DNA from 4 places in the Streptomyces sp. NPDC042259 genome. Region 1 is predicted to be linked to each of the others. Evidence: riboswitches for the same ligand, from Rfam matches in the RefSeq annotation. Region 1 holds a riboswitch; each other region holds the start of a gene.
The links. A riboswitch is a leader RNA that binds a small molecule or an ion and turns the genes downstream of it on or off. The one in region 1 is predicted to bind cyclic di-AMP.
Positions count from the first base shown of each region.

Region 2: another riboswitch for cyclic di-AMP. It lies ahead of ACZ6MA_RS11775 (M23 family metallopeptidase); the one in region 1 lies ahead of ACZ6MA_RS23865 (transglycosylase family protein).
Region 3: another riboswitch for cyclic di-AMP. It lies ahead of ACZ6MA_RS19860 (M23 family metallopeptidase); the one in region 1 lies ahead of ACZ6MA_RS23865 (transglycosylase family protein).
Region 4: another riboswitch for cyclic di-AMP. It lies ahead of ACZ6MA_RS22200 (C40 family peptidase); the one in region 1 lies ahead of ACZ6MA_RS23865 (transglycosylase family protein).

Region 1 covers NZ_JBVJDW010000009.1:218,578-226,216, forward strand. The annotation lists gene ACZ6MA_RS23835 (DUF2079 domain-containing protein) at 1-215, opposite strand, end outside; gene ACZ6MA_RS23840 (SurA N-terminal domain-containing protein) at 601-1,227, shown strand; gene ACZ6MA_RS23845 (nucleoside triphosphate pyrophosphohydrolase) at 1,262-2,236, shown strand; gene ACZ6MA_RS23850 (DUF6479 family protein) at 2,339-2,761, shown strand; gene ACZ6MA_RS23855 (cytochrome P450 family protein) at 2,938-4,203, shown strand; gene ACZ6MA_RS23860 (transglycosylase family protein) at 4,319-5,389, shown strand; cyclic di-AMP (ydaO/yuaA leader) riboswitch at 5,649-5,831, shown strand; gene ACZ6MA_RS23865 (transglycosylase family protein) at 5,836-6,564, shown strand; gene eno (phosphopyruvate hydratase) at 6,872-7,639, shown strand, end outside.
Region 2 covers NZ_JBVJDW010000003.1:668,428-676,066, reverse strand. The annotation lists gene ACZ6MA_RS11795 (CobW family GTP-binding protein) at 1-378, shown strand, start outside; gene ACZ6MA_RS11790 (DNA gyrase/topoisomerase IV subunit A) at 386-2,848, opposite strand; gene ACZ6MA_RS11785 (M16 family metallopeptidase) at 3,086-4,435, shown strand; gene ACZ6MA_RS11780 (M16 family metallopeptidase) at 4,483-5,850, shown strand; cyclic di-AMP (ydaO/yuaA leader) riboswitch at 6,148-6,301, shown strand; gene ACZ6MA_RS11775 (M23 family metallopeptidase) at 6,315-7,118, shown strand; gene ACZ6MA_RS11770 (GntR family transcriptional regulator) at 7,366-7,639, shown strand, end outside.
Region 3 covers NZ_JBVJDW010000007.1:27,018-34,656, forward strand. The annotation lists gene ACZ6MA_RS19855 (MFS transporter) at 1-1,426, opposite strand, end outside; gene ACZ6MA_RS19860 (M23 family metallopeptidase) at 1,585-2,703, opposite strand; cyclic di-AMP (ydaO/yuaA leader) riboswitch at 3,017-3,148, opposite strand; gene ACZ6MA_RS19865 (PP2C family protein-serine/threonine phosphatase) at 3,433-4,728, opposite strand; gene ACZ6MA_RS19870 (DEAD/DEAH box helicase) at 4,943-6,589, opposite strand; gene ACZ6MA_RS19875 (cold-shock protein) at 6,815-7,018, opposite strand; gene ACZ6MA_RS19880 (DUF6227 family protein) at 7,225-7,639, opposite strand, start outside.
Region 4 covers NZ_JBVJDW010000008.1:175,252-182,890, reverse strand. The annotation lists gene ACZ6MA_RS22230 (adenosylmethionine--8-amino-7-oxononanoate transaminase) at 1-984, opposite strand, end outside; gene bioB (biotin synthase BioB) at 977-2,194, opposite strand; gene ACZ6MA_RS22220 (8-amino-7-oxononanoate synthase) at 2,343-3,515, shown strand; gene ACZ6MA_RS22215 (DUF397 domain-containing protein) at 3,519-3,800, opposite strand; gene ACZ6MA_RS22210 (helix-turn-helix domain-containing protein) at 3,810-4,688, opposite strand; gene ACZ6MA_RS22205 (ATP-binding protein) at 4,953-5,381, shown strand; gene ACZ6MA_RS22200 (C40 family peptidase) at 5,736-6,206, opposite strand; cyclic di-AMP (ydaO/yuaA leader) riboswitch at 6,210-6,406, opposite strand; gene ACZ6MA_RS22195 (hypothetical protein) at 6,713-7,024, opposite strand; gene ACZ6MA_RS22190 (ATP-dependent Clp protease proteolytic subunit) at 7,030-7,639, opposite strand, start outside.

The DNA.
Region 1 (7,639 bases):
ATGGCCTGCTCGAAGATGCCCAGGTCCCAGGACATGGTCAGCATCCGCCGGTGCCGGCACACCGACACGGCGGTGAACAGGACGAAGAGGACGGCCCCCACCCAGTAGGGGTCGGCGCGTGGCCCGCGCAGGGCGGCGGCGCGCGGCCAGGCCCCGGACACGGACCCGGCCCGGCTCCGGCCGGGTGCCGAGACGGCGGCTGCGGCCGAATCCATGGGCGGTCCTGTCCTCTCTCTATGCGCTGTGTCCCTCGGGCCGCCGGGGCCCCGGGACGCGCCGGGTGAATGTCGAAAAGATACGCGAGGGCGAACGGGCCCCTTGCCGGGAAGGCCCGCCTCTCCTTCGGCCCCCTCCGCGAAGACGGCTCCCGGGCGGTGGCGGTTCACCGTCGGGCGCTTTCGGTCCGGTGACGGTGTCCTCAATCGGGAGATTGAGGACGCGCCCGCAGGGCGCCCGCCGCCGCAGGCGGCACAACCGGCCCACAGCCGGAGGCGAATCGTTGGTCGAATCAGTGGCCTACGTCACGTGGACTCCCTAACATCGATCAACGCAAGGCCGACTGCCCGCCCGTCATCGTCCACGACCCAGCCGGGAGGCTCCATGCACCGCCGTAGGACCGCGCTCTCCGTCTCCGCCGCCGTGCTCCTCCTCTCCGCGCCGCTGCTCACCGCGTGCGGGTCGACGGCGCATCCCGGTGCCGCGGCCGTCGTGGGGGACGACCGGATCACGGTCTCGCAGTTGCAGGGCGCGGTGAACGACGTACGGGACGCGCAGCGGTCCGCCCCGCAGGGGCAGCAGCTGGTGGCGAACAGCGCCCGGCTCAACCAGGACACCCTGATCCGCCTCCTGCAGTACCGGATCGTGCGGCAGGCCGCCGAGGACAACGGTGTGAAGGTGACCCGGCGCGAGGTGCAGCGCCGCCGCGCCGAGGTCGAGCGGTCCAACGGGGGAGCGGAGGCGGTGCGCAGCAGGTTCCTGGCCCTCGGCATCGCTCCCGGCCAGATCGACGAGGCCCTCACCATGGACCTCGCCCGGGCCGGGCTGGACGGCAAGCTCGGCACCGCCCGGACCAACGACGTGCTGCGCCGCACCTCCGACGCGCTGCGTGTGGATGTGAACCCCCGCTACGGGACCTGGGACCCCCAGCGCGGTACCGCCGAGCCCGCGCGGGAACCGTGGCTGCGGGTCGCCGCCCCCGCCCCGGGCGAACCGCGCCGCCCGGCGTGAGCCGCCGCCGGGCCCGTCCCCTACGCTCGGCGGTGTGAACGACTCCGCACCTGGCCGCATCGTCCTGCTCACCACCAGCCACCGGGTCGCCCCCGGGCTGCTGTCCTGGCCCGCCTGGCAGGTGCTGCGCGCCGCCGACCGGGTGCTGTGCGCCGACGCCGCCCACCCGCAGCTGCCGTATCTGCGGGAGGCGGGCGTCGACGTCGAGGAGGGCGGTGTGACCGCCCGGGAGCTGGTCGACTACTGCGTGACCGGCGGCCGTACGGCCGTGGTGCTCACCTCGGCCGTCGGCGAGTCCGCCCTCACCGACGGGCTGGCCCGCCTCGCGGGCTCCGGCCGGGAGACGATGCCCGCCCTGGAACTGCTGCCGGGCTCCTACGACCTGCCCGGCGCGCGTCTGCTCGACCTCGTCCAGGTCATGGACCGGATCCGGCGCGCCTGCCCGTGGAGCGGCATCCGCACCCACGAGGACCTGGCGAAGTACGGCCTGGAGGAGATGTACGAGCTGCTGGAGGCCATCGAGACCGGCGACCGGGAGTCGCTGCGCGAGGAACTGGGCGACGTGCTGCTCCAGGTCGTCTTCCACGCCCGGATCGCCGAGGACGACCCGGACGAGCCGTTCTCCGTCGACGACGTGGCGGGGGTGATCGTCGACAAGCTCATCCACCGCCACCCGCACGTCTTCGGTGCGGAGTCCGCCGAGACGCCCGAGGACGTCAAGGCGCACTGGCTGCGGACGAAGGCGATCGAGAAGGACCGTGCGTCGGTCACCGAGGGGGTGCCGCTGGGTCAGCCGGCCCTGGCCCTGACCGCGAAGCTGGCCTCCCGCGCCCGTACCGGGGGCCTGGACGTGGCCTTGCCGGCCGGTGACGGCGTCGGTTACGAGCTGCTCGCCCTGGCCGTCCGGGCCGAGGCGGACGGCGTCGAGCCGGAGACCGCGCTGCGGGCCGCCGCCCGTGCCTACCGCGACGCGATCCGCGCGGCCGAGGGCGCGCCCGGCGAAGACTGACCCGGCCGGGGCGGGGCGCCGGCCGTCGGTCCCGGTGACGGCCGCGCACCCGTTCGGCCCAGATTCGGGGCTGACCGCGCGCAGCCGGGGTAACCGGACCGCATGCTGGAACACATGGACCTCGCCAACCGCGACCACCTCGTCGGTATCGCGCCCGCGGTCGTCGGCGTGATCGTCACCATTCTTCTGATCGTCGCCGTCTTCTGGGGCCGACGGAAGCGTGACGCGGAGCCGCCGCCCCCGGCCGCGCCGCAGCGACGCATGGGCGCGTGGAGTACACCGGACGAGAAGGACGGGCCGAAGACGCCCGACCACGGGCCGGGCCACGATGACGACGACGGCACGGTCGGCTATGTCACCGAACATCATGAGTCGAATGAAGTGCCCGTGCAGGACCAGGAACACCGGATGCTGCCGCACGAGCTGAACCCCGCCAGCCACGAGGAAGAGCTGACGGAGGAGCGCAAGAAGTGGCACGAGGGCGGCAGCGGTGGCTTTGGCAGCGGCGGCGGCGGTCACACGTAGGCCGTCTGTGCCGCCTGCGGCGGCGGGCGCCCTGCGGGCGCGTCCTCAATCTCCCCCAGCTACCGCTGGGGGGACCCCCAGCGGGCTTGATTCGAGCCCGTCCGGCGATTGAGGACACCGCCGCGCAGCGGAGGTGCACAGGTCAAGACCCGCAGGGCACCGGGTAGCGTCGGGGGGTGCACGACGACAAGGACACACCCCCCGCGCCGCCCCTGTTCACCTGGGAATTCGCCGCCGATCCGTACCCCGCGTACGCCTGGTTGCGCGACCACGCTCCCGTGCACCGCACCACCTTGCCCAGTGGCGTCGATGCCTGGCTCGTCACCCGCTACGCCGACGCCCGCCAGGCCCTCGCCGACCAGCGGCTGTCGAAGAACCCGGCGCACCATTCCGAGGCCGCGCACGGCAAGGGCAAGGTCGGCATTCCGGGCGAGCGCAGCGCGAATTTGATGACGCACCTGCTCAACATCGACCCGCCGGACCACACCCGGCTGCGCCGGCTGGTGTCGAAGGCCTTCACCCCGCGCCGGGTCGCCGAGTTCGCCCCGCGTGTGCAGGAGCTGACCGACCGGCTCATCGACGCCTTCATCGACAACGGGGAGGCGGACCTGATCCACGAGTTCGCTTTCCCGCTGCCCATCTACGCGATCTGCGATCTGCTTGGTGTGCCCCGCGAGGACCAGGACGACTTCCGCGACTGGGCGGGCATGATGATCCGCCACGGCGGCGGGCCGCGCGGCGGGGTCGCCCGGTCGGTGAAGAAGATGCGCGGCTATCTGGCCGAGCTGATCCACCGCAAGCGGGAGGAGCTGGGAGAAGGAGGGGACGACGACCTCATCTCCGGGCTCATCCGCGCCAGCGACCACGGTGAGCACCTCACCGAGAACGAGGCCGCCGCCATGGCCTTCATCCTGCTGTTCGCCGGTTTCGAGACCACCGTGAACCTGATCGGCAACGGCGTCTACGCCCTGCTGCGCAATCCCGGTGAACGGACGCGTCTGCAACGCGCCCTGGCGGCGGGTGACGAGAGCCTGCTCGCCACCGGCGTGGAGGAACTGCTGCGCTACGACGGGCCGGTGGAGCTGGCGACCTGGCGGTTCGCGACCGAGCCGATCAGTCTGGGCGGGCAGCGCATCGCCGCCGGCGATCCCGTGCTCGTCGTGCTCGCGGCCGCCGACCGGGACCCCGAACGGTTCGCCGGGCCGGACACCCTCGATCTGTCCCGGCGTGACAATCAGCACCTCGGATACGGGCACGGCATCCATTACTGCCTGGGCGCGCCGCTCGCCCGGCTGGAGGGCCAGACCGCGCTGGCGACGCTGCTGCGCCGGCTGCCGGATCTGCGACTGGCCGCCGACCCGGAGGAGTTGAGGTGGCGCGGCGGGCTGATTATGCGTGGTCTACGCACGCTTCCGGTGGAGTTCACTACGCGTATCAGATGACCCTACGTCAGTTCGCGTGACCTTCGCGTGACCTCCGCTACACCGGCTTGTGACTCCCGTGGTCCGTCGCTATGTTCGACCACCATCAACTCAGCCGCCAACGAGAGGCCAACGCATGCGCTCCGGCAACGGTAGACACCGCAGACCCCGTCAGGTACCGGCGATCGTGGTCGCGGCGGGGGTGACGGGCGCGTCCCTCGCCATGCCGCTGCTCGCCGCCACCGGCGCGAACGCCGCCGATGCCCCGACGTGGGACAAGGTCGCCCAGTGCGAGAGCGGAGGCGTCTGGAGCTCCAACTCGGGCAACGGCTATTTCGGCGGGCTGCAGCTGACGCAGGAGATGTGGCAGCAGGGCGGCGGCACGGACTACGCGCCGCGCCCCGACCTCGCCAGCCGCTCGCAGCAGATCGCGGTGGCGGAGCGGATCCTGGCGAACCGTGGCCCGGACGCCTGGCCGAGCTGCGCGGTGTCCTCGGGGCTCGCCAAGGGCGGCAAGGCGCCGGAGGTCAACCCCGGCAGCACGCACACCCCCGAGCCGGAGACGTCCACCGGGCCCGCGCCGACGCGCACCACCCCCTCCACGCCGTCGACCTCTTCGCCTTCCCCCGACCCCGATTCCTCCGACTCCTCCCGGAAGCCCTCGCCTTCCGACAAGCCGTCACCTTCCGACAAGCCGGCCTCGCCCTCCTCCTCGCCGTCTTCCCCCACCTCTCCCGCCTCGCCGTCCGCCCCCACGGGGACCGGCCGGCCGAGCGGCGAGCCCACCGGGCCCGCGACCGGGGAGTCCCCCCGCCCCACGGACGGCACTTCGGACGGCAAGCACCGCACGCCCGCCACCGACGATCCCACCGAGATCCCCTCGACCACACCCGGTGCGCCCTCCGGCACCCCGGCCCCCGGCAACGCGGACAGCACGGACGGCACGGACGCCGGCAAGGAGCACACCGGGACGCCGCGTTCGGACACCGGCCGCGCCTCGCGGGACGGCGGCGCGCGAACGGACCAGCCGGGCGCCGGTGACTACACGGTGCGCCCCGGTGACAACTTGTCAGCCATCGCGGAGGAACACTCCGTCGCAGGCGGCTGGTCCACCCTCTACCAGGACAACAAGAAGGTCGTCGGCTCCGATCCGGACCTCATCCAGCCTGGTCAGAAGCTTGAGGTCCGGAAACACCCCACGAAATAGAGCAGACTTCGGGGGGAATGTCCGTTCCAGTCGAAAGTGAGACATGGGTCTCGTTGACTTTTGGTCGGAAGGTCCTCATCCGGAGTTTGTTCATGGGGTCTCACCTGCGGAAACGAGGTGTTCCCGTGGGTAACAAGAGGCAACTGTGGCTGGAATCAGGGGTTTGAACCCGTACGCCAGCTGTGTCTAACGTCGTCACCGCTCGCCACCGCGAGCACCACGGCCGCCACGCCGAATCCTGCCGGCGGCCGGAGGGGTCGTCGCGAAAGCGCCGTAGGCAGGAGCGGGGGAACCAAGGTAGGCGCCGGAACGGTCCAGCCGATCACCTGATCGACAGGAGCGGGACGGCTTGGGGTGAAGCCGGGTGTGCACCACACACCGGGCCGGGCAACTCACAGCCCGAACCCGACAGCTCACCTCGTAGGCGTCGGTGAGGAAACCGACTCATGTCCAAGGGCAAGCACCGTCGTCCGTCCAAGGCCGTTCGTATCGTCACGCTCGCCGGCGTCGCCGGTGTCGCCGTCGCCGCGCCGCTGATGGCCACGACCTCCGCCAACGCCGCCTCCGTCTCCACCTGGGACGCGGTCGCGCAGTGCGAGTCCGGTGGCAACTGGTCCATCAACACCGGCAACGGCTACTACGGCGGTCTGCAGTTCTCGCAGTCCTCCTGGAACGCCGCCGGCGGCCAGGCCTACGCCGACCGCGCCGACCACGCCACCAAGAGCCAGCAGATCGCCGTCGCCGAGAAGCTCCTCGCCATGCAGGGCCCGGGTGCCTGGGGCTGCGCCGGTGCGGGCGGTCTGACGTCCGGCGGCCCGAAGGCCGACGTCGACACCTCCGGCTCGTCCTCGCGCGGCACCTCCACCAAGTCGCACGCGGACCGCAGCGAGCGCCAGGCCCCGCAGCAGACCGCGCCGAAGGCCGCCCCGCAGCTGCAGTCCGACGACGAGGACGACGCTCCGGCCCCGGCCCCGAAGCAGACCGCTCCGAAGGCCACCCCGAAGTCCTTCAAGAAGGGCGACGGCGAGTACGAGGTCAAGTCCGGCGACACCCTCGCCAAGATCGCCGAGGCCAAGAAGGTCAAGGGCGGCTGGCAGAAGCTCCACGAGCTCAACAAGGACATCGTCGAGAACGCCGACCTGATCTTCGTGGGCCAGCACCTGCACCTCAGCTGATCCGGCGGGCCGGCCGCCGCGCCGCGCCCCCAGTGTTCACAGCGGACCGCCCCGCTCCGACGCGCGCCTTCCCCCCGGGGCGCGCCGGAGCGGGGCTCCGCCGTTTCCGGGGCCCCGCCGGCTCCGGCGGTCCGGCCGTCCGGCCCGCCGTCCGTGTTTCCCGCTCGGCGAACACATCGGCTATTCGTCCGATGATCTCGGCATTTGTGCGGTTTTTCGGCTCGCCAGGTGGTCCACCGGCGGGGGGAACCTCCGGAGCCCGTTAGGCTCGGGGGCAGAACTCCAGACACACACGAAGGAGACGCACGTGCCGTCTATCGACGTCGTCGTAGCTCGCGAGATCCTCGACTCGCGAGGCAACCCCACGGTCGAGGTCGAGGTCGGCCTCGACGACGGCTCCACGGGCCGTGCCGCCGTGCCGTCCGGCGCCTCCACCGGCGCCTTCGAGGCCATCGAGCTCCGCGACGGGGACAAGAACCGCTACCTCGGCAAGGGTGTCGAGAAGGCCGTCCTCGCCGTCATCGAGCAGATCGGCCCGGAGCTCGTCGGCTACGACGCCACCGAGCAGCGCCTGATCGACCAGGCCATGTTCGACCTGGACGCCACCGACAACAAGGCCTCGCTCGGCGCCAACGCCATCCTCGGCGTCTCCCTCGCCGTCGCGCACGCCGCCTCCGAGGCGTCCGACCTGCCGCTCTTCCGCTACCTCGGCGGCCCGAACGCGCACCTGCTGCCCGTTCCGATGATGAACATCCTCAACGGTGGGTCGCACGCCGACTCCAACGTCGACATCCAGGAGTTCATGATCGCGCCGATCGGCGCGGAGTCCTTCTCCGAGGCGCTGCGCTGGGGCACCGAGGTCTACCACACCCTCAAGGCCGTGCTGAAGCGCAAGGGCCTGTCCACCGGCCTCGGCGACGAGGGCGGCTTCGCCCCGAACCTCGGCTCCAACCGCGAGGCCCTCGACCTCATCCTCGAGGCCATCAAGGAAGCCGGTTACACCCCCGGCCAGGACGTCGCGCTCGCGCTCGACGTCGCCGCGTCCGAGTTCTACAAGGACGGCTCGTACGAGTTC
Region 2 (7,639 bases), on a different contig from region 1:
CGCCGGGCGGCGCATCCGCACACCGCCTACGACAGCGTCTCCTTCACCGCCGAGGAACCCATGAACCCGCGCCGGCTCATGGCATTCCTCGACAACAGGCCCGAGGGCCTTTACCGGATCAAGGGCTATGTCCACTTCGGGGCGGCTGATCCCCGCAACCGGTACGCCGTGCACGCCGTCGGCCGGTTCCTGCGCTTCTACCCGGAGCCCTGGGCGCGCGGCGCGCGGCGCCTGACCCAGCTGGTGCTGATCGGCTCGGGTATCGACGCCGAGGGGCTGCGACAGGAGCTGGAGACCTGCCGGGAAACCGGCCCGCAGGACACCGCCACCGCCGACGAGCACGGCATGTGGGGCGTCCTGCGGTACGCGCAGGGCTGACCGGCCGCTACACCGGCCCCGCCACGACGGCCACCGGCTTCGCCAGCGGCACGCCGGAGCCGTCGCGGCGCGGGTCGGGGGCCGGCAGCTCGACGGGGGCTCCCGCCGCGTTCGCCGCGCGGGCAGGCGACGCGCCCGCCCAGGCCAGCACCAGGCAGTCCTCGCCCTTGAGGAACCGCTGACAGCGCACGCCACCCGTGGCCCGCCCCTTGCGGGGGTACTGGTCGAACGGCGTCAGCTTCGCCGTCGTCTCCGAGGCGCCGAGCAGGGTGCCGCGCGCGCCCGCCACGGTGAACACCACGGCGTCGCCCGCCGGATCGATGGCGGTGAAGGAGATCACCTTCGCCCCGTCGGAGAGCTTGATCCCCGCCATGCCGCCCGCGGGCCGCCCCTGCGGCCGTACCTGGCCGGCCGGATAGCGCAGCAACTGGGCGTCGTCCGTGATGAAGACCAGGTCCTCCTCGCCCGTGCGCAGCTCCACCGCGCCGACGACGCGGTCACCGTCCTTGAGGCCGATGACCTCCAGCTCGTCCTTGTTGGCCGGATAGTCGGGGACCACGCGCTTGACGACGCCCTGCTCCGTGCCGATGGCGAGGCCCGGCGAGGACTCGTCCAAGGTGGTGAGGCAGACGATCCGCTCGCCGTCCTCAAGGGTCAGGAACTCCGAGACCGGGGCGCCGCCCGACAGATTCGGCGCCGACGCCGTCTCCGGGAGCTGCGGCAGATCGATCACCGGCAGCCGCAGCAGCCGCCCGGCCGAGGTGACGGCGCCCACGTCCGCCCGCGCGGTCGCCGGGACCGCCGAGACGATCACGTCGTGCTTGACGCGCTTGACCTCGCCGTGGTCGCTCTCGTGCGCGAACGGCTCGGCGCTGGCCGTACGGGCCAGCAGCCCGGTGGAGGACAGCAGCACCCGGCAGGGGTCGTCCGCGACCTCCAGCGGCACCGCGGAGACGGGCGAGCCCGCCGACTGCAGCAGCACCGTGCGACGGTCGGTGCCGAACTTCTTCGCCACGTCCGCCAGTTCGCCCGAGACGAGCTTGCGCAGCTCGGCGTCGGACTCCAGGATCCGGGTCAGCTCCTCGATCTCGCCGGTCAGCCGGTCGCGCTCCGACTCCAGCTCGACGCGGTCGAACTTGGTCAGGCGGCGCAGCGGGGTGTCGAGGATGTACTGCGTCTGCACCTCGGAGAGCGAGAAGCGCGCGACGAGTGACTCCTTGGCCTGCGCCGCGTTCTCACTCGATCGAATGATCCGGATGACTTCGTCGATGTCGATGAGGGCCACCAGCAGGCCCTCGACCAGGTGCAGCCGGTCCTGCCGCTTGCCGCGGCGGAACTCGCTGCGGCGGCGCACGACCTCGAAGCGGTGGTCGACATAGACCTCCAGCAGCTCCTTGAGGCCCAGCGTCAGCGGCTGGCCGTCCACCAGTGCGACGTTGTTGATGCCGAAGGACTCCTCCATCGGCGTCAGCTTGTAGAGCTGTTCGAGCACGGCCTCCGGGTTGAAGCCGTTCTTCACCTCGATGACCAGGCGCAGCCCGTGCGAGCGGTCGGTGAGGTCCTTGACGTCGGCGATGCCCTGGAGCTTCTTCGAGCCGACCAGGTCCTTGATCTTGGCGATCACCTTTTCCGGGCCCACCGTGAACGGCAGCTCGGTCACGACGATGCCCTTGCGGCGGGCCGTCACGTTCTCCACGGAGACGGTCGCGCGGATCTTGAAGGTGCCGCGGCCGGTCTCGTAGGCGTCCCGGATGCCGCTCAGTCCGACGATCCGGCCGCCCGTGGGCAGGTCCGGGCCGGGGACGAACCGCATGAGGGTGTCGAGGTCGGCGCCTGGGTGCTTGATCAGGTGCCGGGCGGCGGCGATCACCTCGCCCAGATTGTGCGGCGGCATGTTCGTCGCCATGCCGACCGCGATCCCGGTCGCGCCGTTGACCAGCAGGTTGGGATAGGCGGCCGGGAGGGCCACCGGCTCCTGCTCGCTGCCGTCGTAATTCGGCGTGAAGTCGACGGTGTCCTCGTCGATGGACTCGGTCATCAGCGACGTCGTCGCCGCCATCCGGGCCTCGGTGTACCGCATCGCGGCGGGCGGGTCGTCATTGCCCAGCGAACCGAAGTTGCCGTGCCCGTCGACCAGCGGCACCCGCATGGAGAACGGCTGGGCCATGCGGACCAGGGCGTCGTAGATGGACGCGTCGCCGTGCGGATGGAGCTTGCCCATCACCTCGCCGACGACACGGGCGCACTTCACATACGAACGCTCGGGGCGCAGCCCCATGTCGTTCATCTGGAACAGGATGCGGCGCTGGACGGGCTTGAGCCCGTCCCGGGCATCGGGCAGAGCGCGCGAGTAGATGACCGAGTAGGCGTACTCGAGGAAGGAGCCCTGCATCTCGTCGACGACGTCGATGTCGAGGATGCGCTCCTCGAAGTCGTCCGGCGGCGGGGTCTTCGTGCTGCGGCGGGCCATCGCGGCTGCGGCTCCTTCGATCGATTGCCGAGGTGGGGGGTCTGACGCCGACCATTGTGGACCGCGCCACTGACAACGCCGACCGCGACCCGTCCGTAAGAGCGCACCGTGACGGGAACTTCGCCAGATGTCAGCGCGCTTGCATACAGTGACAGAACTGTTCACACGCTGGTCGCCGCGGCGGACGCCGCGAGACGGCACGCGATTTCTCCAGCGATCGAAGGGACGTACATGCCCATGGGTCACACGGCCACGCAACAGGCCGGTACCGGCGGCCTGACAGCGACCGAGCACCGGCTGGCCAACGGCCTGAGGGTGGTGCTCTCCGAGGACCATCAGACCCCGGTCGCCGCGGTCTGCCTCTGGTACGACGTCGGCTCGCGCCACGAGGTCAAGGGCCGCACCGGCCTCGCCCACCTCTTCGAGCACCTCATGTTCCAGGGCTCGGCTCAGGTCGAGGGCAACGGCCACTTCGAGCTGGTGCAGGGCGCGGGCGGGTCGCTCAACGGCACCACCAGCTTCGAGCGCACCAATTATTTCGAGACCATGCCCGCCCACCAGGTGGAGCTGGCCCTGTGGCTCGAAGCAGACCGGATGGGTTCGCTGCTGACCGCCCTCGACGAGGAGTCGATGGAGAACCAGCGCGACGTCGTCAAGAACGAGCGCCGCCAGCGCTACGACAACGTGCCCTACGGCACCGCGTTCGAGAAGCTGACGGCCATGGCCTACCCCGACGGCCACCCGTACCACCACACCCCGATCGGCTCGATGGCCGACCTGGACGCCGCCTCCCTGGAGGACGCGCGCGCCTTCTTCCGCACGTACTACGCGCCGGGCAACGCCGTCCTGTCGGTCGTCGGCGACATCGACCCCGAGCGCACGCTCGCCTGGATCGAGAAGTACTTCGGCTCCATCCCCGCCCACGACGCCAAGCAGCCGCCGCGCGACGGCAGCCTGCCCGACATCATCGGCGAACAGTTGCGCGAGGTCGTGCGCGAGGAGGTCCCCTCCCGCGCCCTGATGGCCGCCTACCGTCTGCCGCACGACGGCACCCGTGAGGCCGACGCCGCCGACCTCGCCCTCACCGTCCTCGGCGGCGGCGAGTCCTCCCGCCTCCACAACCGGCTGGTCCGGCGCGACCGCACCGCCGTCGCCGCCGGCTTCGGCCTGCTGCGGCTGGCCGGCGCCCCCTCGCTCGGCTGGCTGGACGTCAAGACGTCCGGCGGCGTCGAGGTCCCGGACATCGAGAGCGCCGTCGACGAGGAGCTGGCCCGCTTCGCCGCGGAGGGCCCGACCCCCGAGGAGATGGAGCGCGCCCAGGCCCAGCTGGAGCGCGAATGGCTGGACCGGCTCGCCACGGTCAGCGGCCGCGCCGACGAACTGTGCCGTTACGCGGTCCTGTTCGGCGACCCCCAGCTCGCCCTCAGCGCCGTCGACCGGGTTCTGGACATCACCGCCGAGGAGGTGCGCGAGGTAGCCGCCGCCCGGCTGCGCCCCGACAACCGCGCCGTGCTGGTGTACGAGCCGACCGCCCCCGAGGCCGACGAGAACGCAGGAAACGCAACGGAAAGCGAGACGGCCCAGTGAGCGACGCCGCACCCGCGAGCAGCCCCCAGACCGCGGCAGCCCCTTCGATGGACTTCCACCCGCGCCCCCAGCCGGGCGAGGCCACCCCGTGGGCCTTCCCGGCCCCCGAGCGCGGTGAGCTGCCCAACGGCCTCACCGTGCTGCGCTGCCACCGGCCCGGCCAGCAGATCATCGCCGTCGAGATCAACCTCGCGGCGCCCCTGGAGGCCGAGCCGCAGGGCCTCGACGGCGTCGCCACGATCATGGCGCGCGCCCTGACCGAGGGCACCGACAAGCACACCGCCGAGGAGTTCACGGCCGAGCTGGAGCGCTGCGGGGCCACCCTCGACGCGCACGCCGACCACCCCGGGGTCCGGGTCTCCCTGGAGGTCCCGGCCTCCCGGCTGCCCAAGGCGCTCGGCCTGCTCGCCGACGCCCTGCGCGCCCCCGCGTTCCCCGACGGCGAGGTCGAGCGCCTCGTCCGCAACCGGCTGGACGAGATCCCGCACGAGCTGGCCAACCCCGCCCGCCGGGCCGCCATGGCGCTCTCCAAGGAACTCTTCCCCGCCGAGTCCCGGATGTCCCGCCCCCGCCAGGGCACCGAGGAGACCGTCGGGCGCCTCGACGCCGCCGCCGTCCGCGCCTTCTACGAGGCGCACGTGCGCCCCGCCACGGCGACCGCCGTGGTCGTCGGCGACTTCACCGGCGTCGACCTCGACCAGGCGCTGGCCGACTCCCTCGGCGCGTGGACCGGCTCCACCGCCGAGGCCCGGCCCGTACCGCCGATCACCGCGGACGACTCCGGCCGCGTCGTGATCGTCGACCGCCCCGGCGCGGTGCAGACCCAGCTGCTCATCGGCCGCATCGGCGGCGACCGGCACGACCGCGTCTGGCCCGCCCAGGTGCTCGGCACGTACTGCCTCGGCGGCACCCTCACCTCCCGTCTGGACCGCGTCCTGCGCGAGGAGAAGGGCTACACCTACGGCGTGCGCTCCTTCGGCCAGGTGCTCCGCTCGGCGCCCGACGGGACCGGTGCCGCGATGCTCGCCATCAGCGGCTCCGTGGACACCGCGTCCACCGGACCGGCACTGGCCGATCTGTGGACCGTGCTGCGCACCCTGGCCGCCGAGGGGCTGACCGACGCCGAGCGCGACGTCGCCGTGCAGAACCTCGTGGGCGTCGCCCCGCTGAAGTACGAGACGGCGGCGGCCGTCGCGGGCACCCTCGCCGACCAGGTCGAGCAGCACCTCCCGGACGACTTCCAGGCGCGCCTGTACGAGCGCCTCGCCGAGACGGGCACCGTGGAGGCCACCGCGGCCGTCGTGAGCGCCTTCCCGGCCGACCGCCTCGTGACGGTCCTGGTGGGTGACGCCGCGGAGATCCTGGAGCCGGTCAAGGCGCTGGGCATCGGAGAGGTGAAGGTCGTCCAGGGCTGACGGCACGTCGGGGCGCGGGCCGGTCGCGACGGTTCGCGGCCGGGGGCGCCCGGTGGCCCCCGCCTGTCGCGGCCACTGCGGCCGGTGGACGGCCAACTGGTCGGCAGATAAGCGCATAAGGGAGGCACGCGGGGCCAACGGGGCTCGCGTGCCTCCCTTATGTCCGTTTTGAAGGAGAGGTTGCATGTCTGGCGTGTGGCGTACGACACAAAAGCTGCGTTCTGTTTGTCGATCGAAACACACCCGGATTAGCGTCAGTCCGGCTGCCCGTCAGATGTGAGCCGCATCCGCGGCACCGGTCAGTCATCGCCGAGTCCCCAATGGCGCGAGCCAGGGGAGCCGGGGACCCACAGTCCCTGGGGTGAATCGGGTCCCTTTCCGGAGGGAGCCGTAGGAGACCTTCCTGCTCCGAACCCGTCAGCTAACCCGGTAGGCGAGAAGGAAGGAAAGGAATGGCCACACCCATGGCGTTCATAGGTGCCACCGGCAAGCATCGTCGTCCGAGCCGTGCCGTCCGCGTCGGCGCGAACGTGGCGGGCATCGCCACGCTCACCGCCACCGGTGTGGTCGCGGGCTTCGCCGCTCCGGCGATCGCCGCCACCGACGACGCCCCGCGCGTCCAGGACACCGGCCTCACCCAGGCCGTCGTCATGGGTGACGAGACCGCCGACCGGATCGGCGCCCAGGCCGACACCCAGCAGAGCGCCGCCTACGAGGCCGAGGCGCGGCTCAAGGCGGAGGCCGACGCGAAGCAGAAGGCCGCGGACGCCAAGCAGCGCGCCGACGAGGCCAAGCGCAAGGCGGAGGCCGAGCGCGCCGAGAAGGAGCGCGTCGCCCGCGACGAGGAGCGCAAGCGCCTCAACGCCTACGTCTCCCCGATCGACGGCAGCTACGTCTCGACCTCCTACAAGGCCTCCAGCGGCCTGTGGTCCTCCGGCAGCCACACCGGTGTCGACTTCCACGCCGACATGGGCACCGTCGTGCAGGCCGTCGGTGCCGGCACCGTCGTCGAGGCCGGCTTCGGCGGCGCGTACGGCAACAACATCGTCATCAAGCACAACGACGGCACCTACACGCAGTACGGCCACCTGTCGTCCCTCAGCGTCTCCGCGGGCCAGACGGTCACCGCCGGCCAGCAGATCGGCCTTTCGGGCGACACGGGCAACGTCACCGGCCCGCACCTGCACTTCGAGGCCCGTACCGGCGCCACCTACGGCTCCGACATCGACCCCGTCGCCTACCTGCGCGCGCACGGCGTCAACGTCTGATCCCCGCGTCCGGGGCGGCAGCCCCGCACTCCTCGTTCCGCCCAAGGCCCCGGCTCCCGCCGGGGCCTTGGGCGTTGGCGGATGGACATCGGCCGGTATACGGCAGCCGGGTAATGGCCAAAAAATAGCCATGGATTACCGGTGCCCATCGGAAATCGCCCGGCATTGCCATAGAGTCGCCGAACAGACGTCAATCGGCCGCGTTTCGCGGGGATTAAGGCGGAGGTTCACTGATGCGGGGCCCTACGTGACCGGCAATGGCGAGACAGCGCGAGAAGGCGGCCGCATTTCCGCGCACGCCGTGTGCGCGGCGATCCGCGACGACATCGTCTCGGGGGTCCATCCGCCCGGCAGCCGGCTCATCGAGGAGTTACTGGCCCGCCGTTACGGCGTCTCCCGGGTGCCGGTGCGGGAAGCCCTGCGGGCCCTCGCCTCGGAGGGGTTCGTGACCACGCGCCGGCACGCCGGGGCCTGTGTCGCCGAACCCAGCGAGCGGGAGGCCGCCGATCTCCTCGACGTCC
Region 3 (7,639 bases), on a different contig from region 1:
CCGACAGGGGTGCCGCGATGTCCTCCAGCGAGCGGCCCTCCGCCGGGACGGCCAGCACCGCCGCGACCAGCCCGGCCAGGCACATCAGTGCCGCGCCGATCTGGAAGGCGAGGACCGTGTCACCGACGACGCCGCTCGCCGTCAGCGAGGAGAACAGCAGCGGGCCGCTGATGCCGCCCGCCGCCGTGCCCAGGGCGTAGAAGAAGGCGATGGCCATGGCCCGGGTCTCCATCGGGAAGATCTCCGAGACCGTGAGATAGGCGCTGCTCGCGCCCGCCGAGGCGAAGAAGAGGACGACGGCCCAGCAGGCGGTGAGGGTGTTGGCGCTCAGATGGCCGCCGTCGAAGAGCGCGGCCGTGCCGAAGAGGAGCACTCCGGACAGCAGATACGTCGACGAGATCATGATGCGTCGGCCGACCGTGTCGAAGAGCCTGCCGAGGAGCAGCGGGCCGAGGAAGTTCCCGACCGCTATCACCGCGAAGAAGTAGCCGGTGTGCGACGTGGAGACGTCGTAGAAGGTGGTGAGGATGGCCCCGAAGCCGAAGGTGATCGCGTTGTAGAGGAACGCCTGGCCGATGAAGAGCGCGAGGCCGAGGATCGCCCGGCGCCGGTACTGGGAGAAGACCGTGCGGGCGATGGTGCCGAAGCCGATGCTCTTGCGCTGGTGGATCGTGATCTGCCGGGTGGGCGGCGGCAGCACCTCGCCCTTCTCCATTTCGATGCGTTGTTCGATGGAGGCCACCAGCACTTCGGCCTCTTCACCCCGGCCGTGGATGAACAGCCAGCGTGGGCTTTCGGGCACATGGCGCCGGACGAGCAGGATGACCAGTCCCAGGACGACGCCGAGGCCGAAGGTGATCCGCCAGCCCAGGTCGGCCGGGAAGATGCTCGTGTCCAGCATCAGGATGGACAGCAGGGAGCCGCCGATCGCGCCGAGCCAGAAGCTGCCGTTGATGATCAGGTCGACACGGCCGCGGTAGGTGGCGGGGATCAGCTCGTCGATGGCGGAGTTGATGGCCGCGTATTCGCCGCCGATGCCGAACCCGGTCAGGAAGCGGAAGGCGAAGAACCACCAGGTGGAGAAGGAGAACGCGGTCATCGCGGTCGCCGCCAGATAGACGGCGAGCGTGATCATGAAGAGTTTCTTGCGGCCGAAGAGGTCGGTCAGCCGGCCGAAGAAGAGCGCCCCGGCGCAGGCTCCCGCGACGTAGAGGGCCGCCGCCAACCCCGTGACCTGCCCGGAGGTGATGGACAGACCGCTGTCCTTCTCGGAGAGCCGGCCGGCGATATTGCCGACGACCGTCACCTCCAGGCCGTCCAGGATCCAGACGGTGCCGAGGCCGATCACCACCGTCCAGTGCCACCGGGACCAGGGCAGCCGGTCGAGGCGGGCAGGCACGGAGGTGGTGATCGTCGCATTCGTCACACACCCCGAGTTCCCAAGCGAACCGAAAGCATTCGTGGCAAAGGTGTGGTTATCGGGACCGATTATCGACGTCGTGCGGGACCGGGCGGAGAACGTAGGGCTTCTACGTTCGTACGGCCCCGCAGACCTCTTTACCCCTTACGGCCGCTCGACAGCCCTTACGGCTGCAGGCCGCGGCCGCGCAGCCACGACAGCGGGTCGACCGGCGAGCCGCCGCCCGGCCGGGTCTCCAGGTGCAGGTGGGGGCCGGTGACGTTGCCGGTCGCGCCGACCCGGCCGATCACGTCGCCCGCCGAGACCTGGCCCGAGGTGACCACCATCGAGGAGAGGTGGCAGTACCAGATCTGGGTGCCGTCATCCATGGTCAGCACGATGCGGTAGCCGTACGCGCCCGCCCACCCCGCACTGGTGACCGTGCCGCCGCCGACCGCCTTGACCGGGGTGCCGGTCGGGGCGGCGAAGTCCGCGCCGGTGTGGTTCGCGGACCACATGTCGCCGGCCTGGCCGAAGCCCGCGGTCAGCGTGTAGGACCCGACGGGGAGGCTGTACGAGCCCGAGCCGTGGCCACCGCCCGAGGACCCCGAGCCGCCGCTCCCCGCTTCGCTTCCGGATTCGTCACCGGATTCGCTCGTGGATTCGCTGGAAGATTCGTTCGAAGCCTTTTCGGCGGCCTGCTCGGCGGCCTTTTCCGCTTCCGCCTTCTTCGCCGCGGCCTCGGCTTCCGCCTTCTCCTTCTCGGCGGCCTCGGCGGCGGCCTGCTCGGCCTTCTCGGCCGCGGCCTTCCGGTGGGCCTCCGCGGCCGTCTTCGCCGCGGCCTCGCGGGCCTCCTCGTCACCGAGGTTCTGCTGGTGCTCGGCCTGCTGCAGGATGCGGGCGCGCAGCGCCTCGCCCGCGTCGGCGGTGCCCCGGGCCGCTTCCTCGGCGGACAGCCCCGCCTGGGTCAGCGGCTGGTCGGCACCGGGCGCCTGCGCCGCCGCGGAGCCGGCGGCGGGGGCGGAGTCCGCCTTCTGGTGGTCGTCGCCGGTCAGCAGCGCGCCGAAGCCGGGGATGTTCTGGGCCATGTCCGGCACGGATATCGGGGCCGCCGGGCGGTCCTGTGCCGTCGCCATGCCGCCCGCGCCGACCGCCGCGATCACCCCGACGCCGAGGACCGCACCGCTGCGGGCCATCGTGCCGCCGCGCTGCTTGACGACGCGGTGTCTGCCACGGACGGGCGCGATGGATTCCTCGGTGGGGTTCCACACGCCCCCGGGCGCACCGGCGGGCCCGGCGGCCATGGGGGCCGCAGGGGTCACGGTGGTCACAGGGGCGTTCACCGGGGGCTCGGCGGCGACGGCGGGCTCGGTCGCGGGCGTCAGCGAGGCAGGCGGCGTCAGCGGGTTCGGCGAGGCCGGCGGCGTCAGCGGGGCCAGCGGGGTCATGTACGCGGGCACGATCGAAGGCTCCGGCGCGTAAGCCCCGTACAGCTCCGGCTGCTCCGGCGACCCCGGCTGCTCGTAAGACCCGTACGAACCAGCTGTCTCGTACGAACCGTAGGTCTCGTACGAACCATCGCCGAGGGCAGGCTTGTTGGACGCCACGAGGGCGACTCCTTTCCTTCCTTCTCGCCTACCGGGTTAGCTGACGGGTTCGGAGCAGGAAGGTCTCCTACGGGCCGGAGTACAGCCCGATTCACCCCAAGTTTGGTGGTTCCCCGGTTCCCGGTTTTGTCGCTGGTGTCGCAGATGGTGCTGTGCCCGCGGGATTCGGCGAAGGCGCACGGTGCCGCCTCTTGCGGCGGCTGTGACGACCGCGCTGCGTTATCGAACGTTAATAGACATGACTGGCGGATTCCAAGCCGAACGCCCGATCCCACCGACTTCCGAGGCCGGACTTCTCGGGGCACGCGGGTTTCCCCAGAAGGGAGTTACCGCCCGCTACCGGAACGCAACGGAAGTGAGCCGCCGTCAGCCGGTATCCGGCGACCCGGCTCCCCTTCCTCCCCGCTGCCCCTCGGCACGCGCGCTTCACGTGCCATCGCGGTCGGTGGACGGAATGTGCGTACGCGTGGACGTCACGGTCGCGGCGAGGGTGCCCCGTGCGGCGGCCACGGGGTGGTGGAGGCCGTCACCGCGCCGGATCGCCAGCAGGGCCATGTCGTCGGCGGTGTGGCCGCCGGAGTGATGGGCCACATCGGCGGCGAGGGTGTCGAGGAGCGCGTCCGGGCTGCGGAACTGCTTGCCGCGCAGCCTCTCCTGGGGGGCGTAGAAGACACCGTCCGCGTCCCGGGCCTCCGTCACCCCGTCGGTGAACAGCAGCAGCGTCGCGCCCGCCGGGAACTCCCACTCCTCCGCGCGGTCCGGCCAGCCGCCCAGGTCCCCCATGCCGAGCGGCAGCGCGGGCACCTTCGGGTACGTCTCCGCCACCCGCCCGTCGGCGTGCAGCAGCAGCGGCGGCGGGTGGCCGCGGTTCACCAGACGCAGCGTGTTCGCCCCGGGCCGCACCTCCGCCAGCACGGCGGTGGTGAAGCCCTCGGACTGGTCCAGATTGGCGCGCCGCGTGCCCTCCCGCCGCAACGCGTGCTCCAGCCGTGCCGCGAGCGCCTCCAGGGTGCGTTCCCGCTCGGCGGCCTCGCGGAACGCGCCGATCACCACCGCGACGGCCTCCACCGCGCCCAGACCCTTGCCACGGACGTCACCGACGATGACGCGCACCCCGTGGGGGGTGTCCTGGACGGCGTAGAGGTCACCGCCGATCCGGGCGTCGGCCTGGGCCGCCACATAGCGCGCGGCCACGCGCAGCCCGCCGACGCGGCCGGGCGGCGTGGGCAGGACCGCGCGCTGGGCGGCCTCGGCGATGCCGCGCGCGGAGGCGAGCTGCTGATCACCGTGGCGCACGATGCGGTTGAGGCCGAGGGCCAGGAGGGAGACGGCCACGACGGTGGTCACCTCGGTCGCGGCCTCGGCCGTCTCGTGGACCCGGTGGTAGACCGCGAGGGTGACGGCCGCCACCACCGCCGCCAGGGCGGTCATCGCGGTGGCGCGCAGGGACAGCAGGGCCGCCGCGATCAGGGGCGCGGAGCAGAAGAAGGGGGCGTAGGTGAAGCGGGGCGGCGTGAAGTAGTCGAAGGCGGCGCCGCCGACGATCAGTACGGCCGGGAGCCAGTGCGCGGCGCGGCGGGCAACTGCCCAGTGGGGCTCGCCGCCGTCCCGCGGCGGCGGGTTCCACAGGGGTTGCGCTGCCGGATCACGGGCCGGGCCGCGCGCCGGTTCACGTGCCGGGCCGCTTGCCGCAGCCGGCCCGGGCTCGCCTCGCTTCCCCACCGTGTTCTCTCCTGACCGGCCGTCCCGCGCGTCCCCTCAGCCTCGCGCGTGCCGGGGGCGTGGGCGAGCGGGGTTCGGCCGTCGGAGTGGGGCGGGGCCGGATACGTCCGGGGGCCGCGGGCGCACCCACAAACGCCGGACGGGCGGGATGTGGCTGGGCTCAGCCACATCCCGCCCGTCCGGCGTCGAAGACCGTCAGGTCACTCCGCGCGCATCAGGCCGCGGACGGACGACGGCCACCGCCGCCGGTGCCACCGCCCGTGCCGCCACCGCGACGGCCGCGGCCGACCGCGTTGCCCGGACGGGTGCCGGAGCGGCGGGAGCCCTCCGTGCCGTTGCCGAAGCCGCGGAACGGACGGCTGCCGCTGTTGCCGGAACCGCCCGTGGCGGCACCGGCGGCGTCCGTGCGGGTGCGGCCGCGGCCACCGCGGCTGCCGCGCGAGCTGGACGACTTGCCGGTGCCCTGCGGCTGGGCCGGGGCCGGCGGCGTGATGACGACCGGGACGCCGCTGGGCTCGCGGGCCCCGGTGATGCGGGCCAGCTCCGGGTCGGTCGGGTACGTCTTGATGACATTCGGCGTGATCTGGGCCGTGGTCATCATCCGGGACATCTCACGGCGCTGCTCGGGCAGCACGAACGTGACGACCGTGCCGGACTCGCCGGCGCGCGCGGTGCGGCCACCGCGGTGCAGGTAGTCCTTGTGGTCGGTCGGCGGGTCGATGTTCACGACGAGGTCGAGACCGTCGATGTGGATACCGCGCGCGGCGACGTTCGTCGCGACCAGGGCGGTGACCTGGTCGGTGCGGAACTGGTCCAGCGTGCGGTTGCGCTGCGGCTGGCTCTTGCCACCGTGCAGCGCGGCGGCCCGGACGCCCTCGGACAGCAGCTTCTTCACCAGGCGGTCGGCGCCGCGCTTGGTGTCCACGAACATGATCACGCGCCCGGCGCGGGCGGCGACCCGGGTCACGGAGTCCTTCTTGTCCTGGTCGGTCACGTGGAACAGGTGGTGGTCCATCGTGGAGACCGCGCCGACGGAGGCGTCGACGGAGTGCGTCACCGGGTCGGTGAGGAAGCGGCGGACGAGCCGGTCCACGTTGCGGTCGAGGGTCGCGGAGAACAGCATCCGCTGCCCGTCCGGGTCGACCTGGTCGAGCAGCTTGGTGACCTGGGGCAGGAAGCCCATGTCGGCCATCTGGTCGGCCTCGTCCAGAACCGTGATCCGCACGTCGCCGAGCTTGGCGTCACCGCGCTGGATGAGGTCGGCGAGGCGGCCGGGGGTCGCGACGAGCACCTCGGCACCGCGCGCGAGGGTCTGCGCCTGGCGGCCGATGGACATACCGCCGACCACGGTGGCGATCCGCAGGTTCACGGCGGTCGCGTACGGGCTGAGCGAGTCGGTGACCTGCTGGGCCAGCTCACGGGTGGGGACGAGGACCATGGCGAGCGGGCGCTTGGGCTCCGCCCGGCGGCCCGCGGTACGGGCCAGCAGGGCCAGGCCGAAGGCCAGGGTCTTGCCGGAGCCCGTGCGGCCGCGGCCGAGGACGTCACGGCCGGCGAGCGCGTTGGGCAGCGTCGCGGCCTGGATCGGGAACGGCTCGGTGACGCCCTCGCGGGTCAGCGTGGCGAGCAGGCCGTTCGGCATGTCCAGCGCGTCGAAGGACTCGACGGGCGGCAGCGCGGGGGTCGTACTGACCGGCATCTCGAACTCGCCCTGGAGGGGAGCGGCGGCGGGCTTGCGGCCCTTGGACTGGCCGCCACGGGGCTGGCCGCCACGGGAGGACTGCGGGCCACGCGCGCGCGACGGGCGGGCGGAGCCGCCGTCGGCGGAGGACGAGCGGGCAGGGCGGGCTGAGCGGGTCATTCGGGGACCTTCCCTCAATGGGGTGGCACGCCCGAGAACAAGGACTTCGCATCGCGAGGCCGTCCGGGACGGACGGCGGCGGAAAAGCCTGGGCGCGCTGGTGCGGGGGCAACAATGGGGCCCGCACCCAGTGGTGCGGGCCCCATTGCGTTAATGCTCTATGCGTTACCCGGTCGAGTCATCGGGCCGAAAGGCCTTTCCATCGACCGGGCGGGCATCCGATCGTCAGGCAGCGACGATGTTCTCGGCCTGCAGGCCCTTCTGGCCCTGCGTGACGTCGAAGGAAACCTTCTGGCCCTCGAGCAGCTCACGGAAGCCGGAGGAGGCGATGTTCGAGTAGTGGGCGAAGACGTCCGGACCGCCGCCGTCCTGCTCGATGAAGCCGAAGCCCTTTTCAGCGTTGAACCACTTCACGGTGCCAGTAGCCATGTCTATCTCCTTGTGAATGGGATGGGCCCCACACCGGAATAGACCGGCAAAAACAAAAATGGCGCCTTCGGTTACAAAACCGTCAGGCGCACACGAGTTCATGGGTACCACAACTGCAACTTGCATAACCGTAACACACACAGGCGGTCCCCCGTAACCCCCACCGCCGCCCCGATCTCTCCGGGGCCCCGCCGCGGGCCGCCCGGCTACAGCTCCACGCCCTGCGCGCGGGCGTGCCGGTCCGCCGCTACCTCGGCCTCCGCCTCGTCGAGGTAGACCTCGCACACGAGCCGGCCGTCGGCGGTCAGATTGTGCTCCAGCTCCCAGAGGCTGACCTCGCCGCCGCCCTCCAGCAGGAACGCGTGCTCGTAGAAGCGGCACCACGTCGCGTCGCGCCCGGCGCCCCGCCGGCGCGGCTTGGTGATCAGCGCGATGTGGTGTCCCAGCGCCCCCTGGAGCAGCTCGCGCACCACCTCGCCGGGGCCGTCCGCGTTCTCCGCGCGGCGCAGCAGCCGACGCGCGTGGTCGGGCGAGGCGTCGCAGACGTACTCCCGGTGCGGGCGCGTGGGGCCCATGGCGAGCAGCAGCTCCTCCGCCAGCCAGGCGGGCAGCTCCTCCGCC
Region 4 (7,639 bases), on a different contig from region 1:
CGCGGCGGCCAAGGGGTTGCCCATGAACGTCGGGCCGTGCGCGAGCACCGGCACCTCGCCCCGGGAGATCCCCTCCGCGATCCGCGACGTGCACAGCGTCGCGGCCATCGTGAGATACCCACCGGTCAGCGCCTTGCCCAGACACAGCACATCGGGGGAGACACCGGCGTGCTCCGACGCGAACAGCGGGCCCGTACGGCCGAAACCCGTGGCGATCTCATCGAAGATCAACAGCACCCCGTGCTCGTCGCACGCCTCCCGCAGCACCCGCAGATACGCGGGGGAGTGGAAGCGCATGCCGCCGGCGTTCTGCACCACGGGCTCGACGATCACCGCGGCCAGTTCGTCGGCGTGCCGCGCGACGATCTCCCGCAGGTGGGCGACGTACGCCGGATCGGGCTCGGCGTCGAACCCGGTGGGCGGCGCGTCCGCGAAGACCTGGCGCGGCAGCACACCGGCCCACAGCGCGTGCATGCCACCGTCCGGGTCGCACACCGACATCGGCTGCCAGGTGTCACCGTGGTAGCCACCGCGCCAGGTCAGCAGCCGCTGCTTGCCCGGCTTGCCGAGCGAACGCCAGTACTGCAGGCACATCTTCACGGCCACCTCGACCGACACCGAGCCGGAGTCGGCGAGGAAGACGTGCCGCAGCGGTTCCGGGGTGATCTCCACCAGACGGGCGGCGAGCCGCACGGCGGGCTCGTGGGTGAGCCCGCCGAACATCACATGGCTCATCCGCCCCAGCTGTCCGTGGGCCGCCTCGTTGAGCACCGGGTGGTTGTAGCCGTGCACCGCCGACCACCACGACGACATCCCGTCGATCAACTCGTCGACGCCGTCGACCGGTTCGGCGAGCCGCAGCCGCACCCCCGAGGCGGAGGCGACGACCAGCGGATCGACCCGGCCGGGCATCGGGCCGTACGGATGCCAGACGTGCTGTTTGTCGAGGGCGAGCAACTCGCTCGCGGTGAGCGGCTCAGGCATTGGGGGGCAGGTCCGTGCCGGCGCCGCGACGGCGGACGGCGACCAGGTCCGTACGGGCCTCGCCGGGCTCCGCGCGGCTCTCCTCGGCCGGAGCCGGGACCTCCGCTGAGGCGTCCGTCGTCTCGTCCGCCGTCGCGGTCTCCCCGTCCCCGCAAGGACCGCAGCCGCCGCCCCCGTGGCCTCCGCAGCCGGACGCCATCGCGTCGGCCCGGTGCTCGGGCAGCGTCGTGGTGCCGGTGCCCTCCACCTCGAACCCGGCGTCCGCGATCATGTCGAGGTCGGCCTTGCCCTCCTGGCCCTCACTGGTCAGATAGTCACCGAGGAAGATCGAGTTGGCGAGGTGCAGCGCGAGCGGCTGCATCGACCGAAGGTGCACCTCACGGCCGCCGGCCAGCCGTACCTCCACGTCCGGGCAGACGAACCGCACCATCGCCAGGATGCGCAGGGCGCGCTGCGGGGTGAGGTTCCACTCCTTGGCCAGCGGGGTTCCCTCGAAGGGGATGAGGAAGTTGACCGGCACCGAGTCCGGATCCAGCGCGCGCAGCGCGAAGACCACGTCCACCAGGTCCGCGTCGCTCTCGCCCATGCCCGCGATCAGCCCGGAGCAGGCGGACATCCCCGCCGTCTGGGCCTGCCGCACGGTATCCACACGGTCGGCGAAGGTGTGCGTGGTGGTGATGTCGCCGTACGTCGCCTCGGAGGTGTTGAGGTTGTGGTTGTACGCGTCGGCTCCGGCGGCCCGCAGTCGCTCGGCCTGCCCGTCGGTCAGCAGCCCGAGGCACGCGCACACCTCGACGTCCTCGTTCTGCTCCTTGATCGCCTCGATGGTCTTCGAGACCCGGTCGATGTCCCGGTCCGTCGGCCCGCGCCCGCTGGCGACCAGGCAGACCCGCTTCGCACCGCCGGCGACGCCCGCGGCCGCCGCCTTCGAGGCGTCGTCCGGCTTGAGCCAGGTGTACTTGAGGATCTCGGCCTTGGAGCCCAGCCGCTGCGAGCAGTACGAGCAGTCCTCGGGACAGAGCCCGGACTTGAGGTTGACGAGGTAGTTCAGCTTCACCCGCCGCCCGAACCACCGGCGGCGCACCTTGCCCGCCGCGGCCACCACATCGAGCAGGTCGTCATCGGTCGTCGCCAGTACGGCGAGCGCCTCTTCGCGGGTCGGCAGCTCCCGCCGCAACCCCTTGTCCACCAGCGTGTTCAGCAGGTCCATGGCGCCGATCCTCGCCTACGGCAGCACTTCCGGCCAAGGTAGAGACCACACAACGGGGGCCGATTCATGTGTGTGTATTGCCACACCCTGACCAGGGCCCCCCGCGACTACGTTCTATGCAAACCCCACAGAACGCGAAGGACGGCCGATGCCCCAGGACCCGTTCGAATGGATCGACGTGGAGCACGAGCGGCGACGGGCCGCCGGGCTCGTACGGACCCTTCGGCCGCGGCCGGCCGACTCGCCGCTCATCGATCTGGCCGGGAACGACTACCTGGGCCTCACCCGCCACCCCGAGGTCACCGCGGCCGCCGCGGACGCGGCCCGCCGCTGGGGCGCGGGGGCCACCGGCTCCCGGCTGGTCACCGGCACCACCGCCCTGCACGCGCGGCTGGAGGAGAGCCTCGCCGAGTTCTGCGGCTTCGAGGCGGCGCTCGTCTTCTCCTCCGGCTACGCCGCGAACCTCGCCGCCGTCACCGCCCTGTGCGGCCCGTCGACACCGTCCGGTATGCCCCTGTCGGCGGCCCCGCTCGTCGTCTCCGACGCCGGCAACCACGCCTCGCTCATCGACGGCTGCCGGCTCGCCCGCGCCGAGACGGCCGTCGTCCCGCACGCCGACGCCGAAGCGGTCCGCAAGACGCTGGGGGCGCACGAGGGCCGTGCCCTCGCCGTCACCGACTCGGTCTTCTCCGTGGACGGCGACGCCGCACCGCTGGCCGCGCTCGCCGAGGCGTGCCGGGAGCACGGCGCGGCGCTGCTGGTGGACGACGCGCACGGACTGGGAGTCCTCGGGGAGGGCGGCCGGGGCGCGGTGCACGCGGCGGGCCTGGCGGGGGCCGCGGACGTCGTCGCCACCGTCACCCTGTCGAAAGCGCTGGGCAGCCAGGGGGGAGCGGTACTCGGTCCCGCCCGCGTCATCCGGCACCTCGTCAGCCACGCCCGGACGTTCATCTTCGACACCGGCCTCGCCCCGGCGGCGGTCGGCGGCGCGCTCGCGAGCCTGGAGGTGCTGCGCCGCGAGCCGGAGCGCGCGGCCCGGGTGCGGTACGTCGCCACCGAGCTGCACCGGAGGGTGACGGCGGCGGGGCTGACGGCGGTGCGGCCCGACGCGGCGGTGGTGTCCGTCCGGGCCCCGTCGCCGGAGGCCGCCGTGCGGTGGGCGGCCGACTGCCGCACCCACGGGCTCGCGGTCGGCTGTTTCCGCCCCCCGTCCGTGCCCGACGGCGTCTCGCGGCTGCGGCTGACGGCGTGCGCGGACCTCACGGACCGGCAGGTGGAGGAGGCGGCCGGCACGGTCCTGCGGACCGCGCCGACCACCTGACGCTCAACTCCCGGTGCCGGTGGACCGTCCGGCCCCGCGGCGGTGACCGGGGCCACCGCCGCGGAGGTCTCCCACGAACGAGGACCACGCCGCGGCCGTGAACGACAGGACGGGCCCGGCCGTGCGCTTGGAGTCCCGCACGGCCAGCAGGTCCGGACCGAGCGGGGCCGTCTCGACGCAGTTGTTCATTCCGGTGCTGTAGCTGCTGCGCCGCCACGTCGCGGCACGCGGCGCCGACGGGGAAGGTGCTGACGGAGAAGGGGCGTAGCGAGGCATTGCGGGCATAGTGCCTCCTCATGCGCCGTCATGGAGCCCGGCGATGTAATCCAATGAGTTCTCGTGCGAGAGGGCGCGCGTCCGCAGGGTGGCGAAGGCGGAGCCGTACGCCCGGAGGTCTTCTTTCCGCTCCAGGTAGAGGCTACTCGTCAAGTGGTCGAGAACCACCACATCCAGATCTGCGATGCGCGGAAATGAGAAGATAACGAAAGGGCCGGTGATGCCGATATGGCTCCCGGCGGAGAACGGAAGAACATGCAGTCGCACATGACGCATGTGCCCGGTGGTCACCAGGTGCCGTAACTGCCCCGCCATCACCTCCCGTCCGCCGACTTCATGACGCAGCACCGCCTCGTCCAGGACCGCGCACAACTCCAGCGGACGCTCGCCCCGCAGCACCGACTGACGGGCCATCCGCACCCGCACCAGCTCCTCGACCCGCTCCGGAGGCGGGTCGAGAAGCGCCGCCCGGGTCACCGCGCGCGCGTAGTCGGGCGTCTGGAGCAGTCCCGGCACCACCGTGGTCTCCAGCGTGCGCAGATGGGAGGCCTCGGACTCCAGGCTGATGAAGTCCAGATAGGCGGGCGGCAGCCGGTCGCGGTAGGCGTACCACCAGCCCCGCCGCGCCCCCGCGCCCTCACCGGGATCCGCCGAACCCGCCCCGCACAGCGCCCCCAGCAGCGCGCGCAGTTCCGGGTCGGTCACCCGGTAGGCGTCCAGCAACAGGGCGACGTCCGAGGGCTTCACGCCACTGCAGCCCGTCTCGATCCTGCTCACCTTCGACTGGTGCCACCCCACCGCACAGGCCGCCTCCCGGCTGGTCAGCGCCGCCAGTTCACGCTGGCGGCGCAGCTCCGCGCCGAGCTTGCGTCGGCGCACCGCGGGTCCGTAGCGCATGGGTATTCCCTTTCGGCCAAGGTGAACACGTCCAGATCCATACGTCAGTGTCAATAGACCACCGCAATGCCCAAATGTGGTTTCTCCCGGCAGAGTTCACCGCTTCGAGCGACAGATATATGCATTTTCCGGTGGATCGCTCACTCTCGGACGCGGACGGTGGCACTCTGTGACGAAGAGCCGTCCGAGACCGCTCCCGACTTCACCGCGTCAGTTCCCTGCGTCACGCGTCGGAGCCCGGCCTCGGTGGAAAGGGACAGCGCCATGGCGGATCACCAGGAAGCAACCGTTACCCTGCCGAGCGCCCCCGCCTCGGTGTCCGACGCGCGTCGCTATGTGGCGCGTGTCCTGGCGGAATGGGGGCTGGCGGACGGCACCGAGGACGCCGACACGGTTCGGCTGATCGTCTCCGAACTCGCCACCAACGCCGTGCAGCACACCCGCGGCCAGTCGCCCACGTTCACCGTGGACGTACGGCTCGACCGCGAGGAGCAGTTGCGCATCGGCGTCACGGACAGTCACCCCCGCTACCCGAGGAGGCTGCCCGCGGCCGTCCAGCAGGACAACGGGCGGGGCATGGTCATCATCCGCTGTCTGACCGCCGAGCGCGGCGGCAGACTCTCGGTCACCCCGACGGCCGACGGCGGCAAGACGGTCTGGATCTGTCTGCCCTGGAGCGTGCCCGTGCGATGACCGCCCGGCGCGGCCGCGGGCCGGGCGGCGGGCCCCCGTGGCCACGCGGCCGAGGGGCCCACCACCCGGCCCGGGGGCGCGCACCGTGCTCGCACGGTGCGCGCGGACAAGGCGGGTTGAGCGGTTCCGGCAGGTCTACCGGCGGGCAGGCGCGCCCTTACCCGTTCCGGTGCGATGCCGGTGCCAACGACCGTGTGCCCGGTCGCGGCCGACGGCCCCGCGTCGCGAACGCGGGGGCGTGGCACCACAGTCGTGTCCGCCGGCGGCGGGTGGGAACACACCCGTTGCCGCGTCGGCGCACAAGGAGAAGAAGGTGGCGGGGCGGCCGTCGCGGCACGCCACCGCCGCACCAGGTCAGTTCACGCGGCCGTAACTGACGCTTCTGGTCCAGATCCGCTCGTGGCGGACGACCGCGCCGGTCTTGGGGGCGTGCAGGATCTTGCCGCTCCCCACATAGATGCCCACGTGGTAGACGCCGCCGGCGGAGTGGAAGAACACCAGGTCCCCGCGTTGCCGGGCGAAGCCGGGCACATGGCGGACGCGGTTGTACTGGGCGGCGGCGGTGCGGGGCAGCGTCTTGCCGACCCGCTTGTAGGAGTACTGGGTCAGTCCCGAGCAGTCGAAGCTGTACGGTCCTGTCGCGCCCCACCGGTAGGGAGCGCCCTGCTTGGATTCCGCGACCCGCAGGGCGAGGGTGGAGAGGTTCGCGGCCTCGGCATCGGGTGAACCGCCGGGCACCAGCACCGAGGCGCCGACGGCTGCGAGGGTGAGGGCCGAGGCGGCCTTGGCCCTGGAGAACTTCGTTGGTCGTTTGTGCGCGGCCATACGCAACCCTTCGTCTGCCGCCTATGAAGGATGACCTGTCGGGTTCGGGCAGGCGAAGATGCCCGGCCGCCGAGGCGGCTTCACCCCAAGGGACGACCAGTGGTGCCGGTCGTCCCGCCGTAATCGGGTCCTCCACTCCTGCCGATGCACTCGTGTCGACCAGTCATCCGGGCGGCGGCAGGATTCGGCGTCCGTCCGGACCGCCCCGCCGCGGTGGCGGGGTCTTGTCGTCGCCTGGATCTTGGCGCAGCCGCGACACGGATTCCGAGAGGATCCGGTGATATGTGAGCCTGGTCACCTCTGGCATGTTCGGGTGGACACCGGACGGTTTGACGGCCATCGCTCAACCCTGTTGAGCCGTTCACCTGCGGCGAGTTGATCTCCGCGATCGTCTCGTACGCGCGCGGCTCGGATCGATCACCGCGTGATGTCTACACCGGGTCCGCCGTATGCGGGAGATCGCGTTGACGTGTCGCCCGGCCGGTCGTTCCGGCGCGCGTCCGGGCTCATCGACCCGGCGTGTTCGGCGGCATGGTGACCCGTGCGGCCCGCCGCTCCCCGTCCAGGACCAGCATCGCCCGAGCGAGTGTTCCCGAGTGCACCTCGCGTTCGCCTCGCTCGTGCATGAGCGTCAACGCGTCACGCAGTCCCGTCGCCGCGACCACGAGAGCCTGCGCCGCCCGTAGCCCGGCGTACGTGTGATGCGCGCGGGCCGGGTTGATCCGGCCCAGGAGATCCAGTACTTCCAGATACCGGTCCACCAACTCGCCCTCGGCGTGGGTCAGGGCGGGCAGGGGAGGCAGCGGGGGCGGCCACATCGCGCTCACCTCGCTCCGAGCGGGGTGCCCGGCCCCTTGCGGCTCGCGGTGAGCCGGTCGATCAGTCCGTAGGCCACCGCCGCCTCGGCGTCGAAGACCGTGTCCCGCTCGATGTCCCGGTCCACCCGCTCCGCGCTCCGCCCCGTGTGCCGCACCAGCATCCGCGCCAGCGTGTCACGCATGCGCGAGATCTCGCCCGCCTGGATCTCCAGATCGGAGGGCTGTCCCTGGACCGGTTCGCTGAGGGACGGCTGCCGGACGAGGACGCGCGCGTTCGGCAGCGCCAGTCGTTTGCCCGGGGTGCCGGCGGCGAGCAGCACGGCGGCGGACGAGGCGGCCTGGCCCAGGCAGATCGTCTCCACGTCGCAGCCGATGTAGCGCATCGTGTCGTAGATGGCGCACATGGCGGAGAAGGAGCCGCCGGGGGAATTGATGTAGAGCGAGATGTCCCCCTCGGGCGCCGCGTGTTCGAGATACATGAACTGTGCGATCACATCGCCGGCACAGGCGTCGTCGATCGGTGTGCCCAGGAAGACGATGCGCTCGGACAGCAGCTTGGAGTACGGGTCCCTCGTATGGGTGCCCGTGCTCGTGCGCTCGGTGAACTCCGGCAGG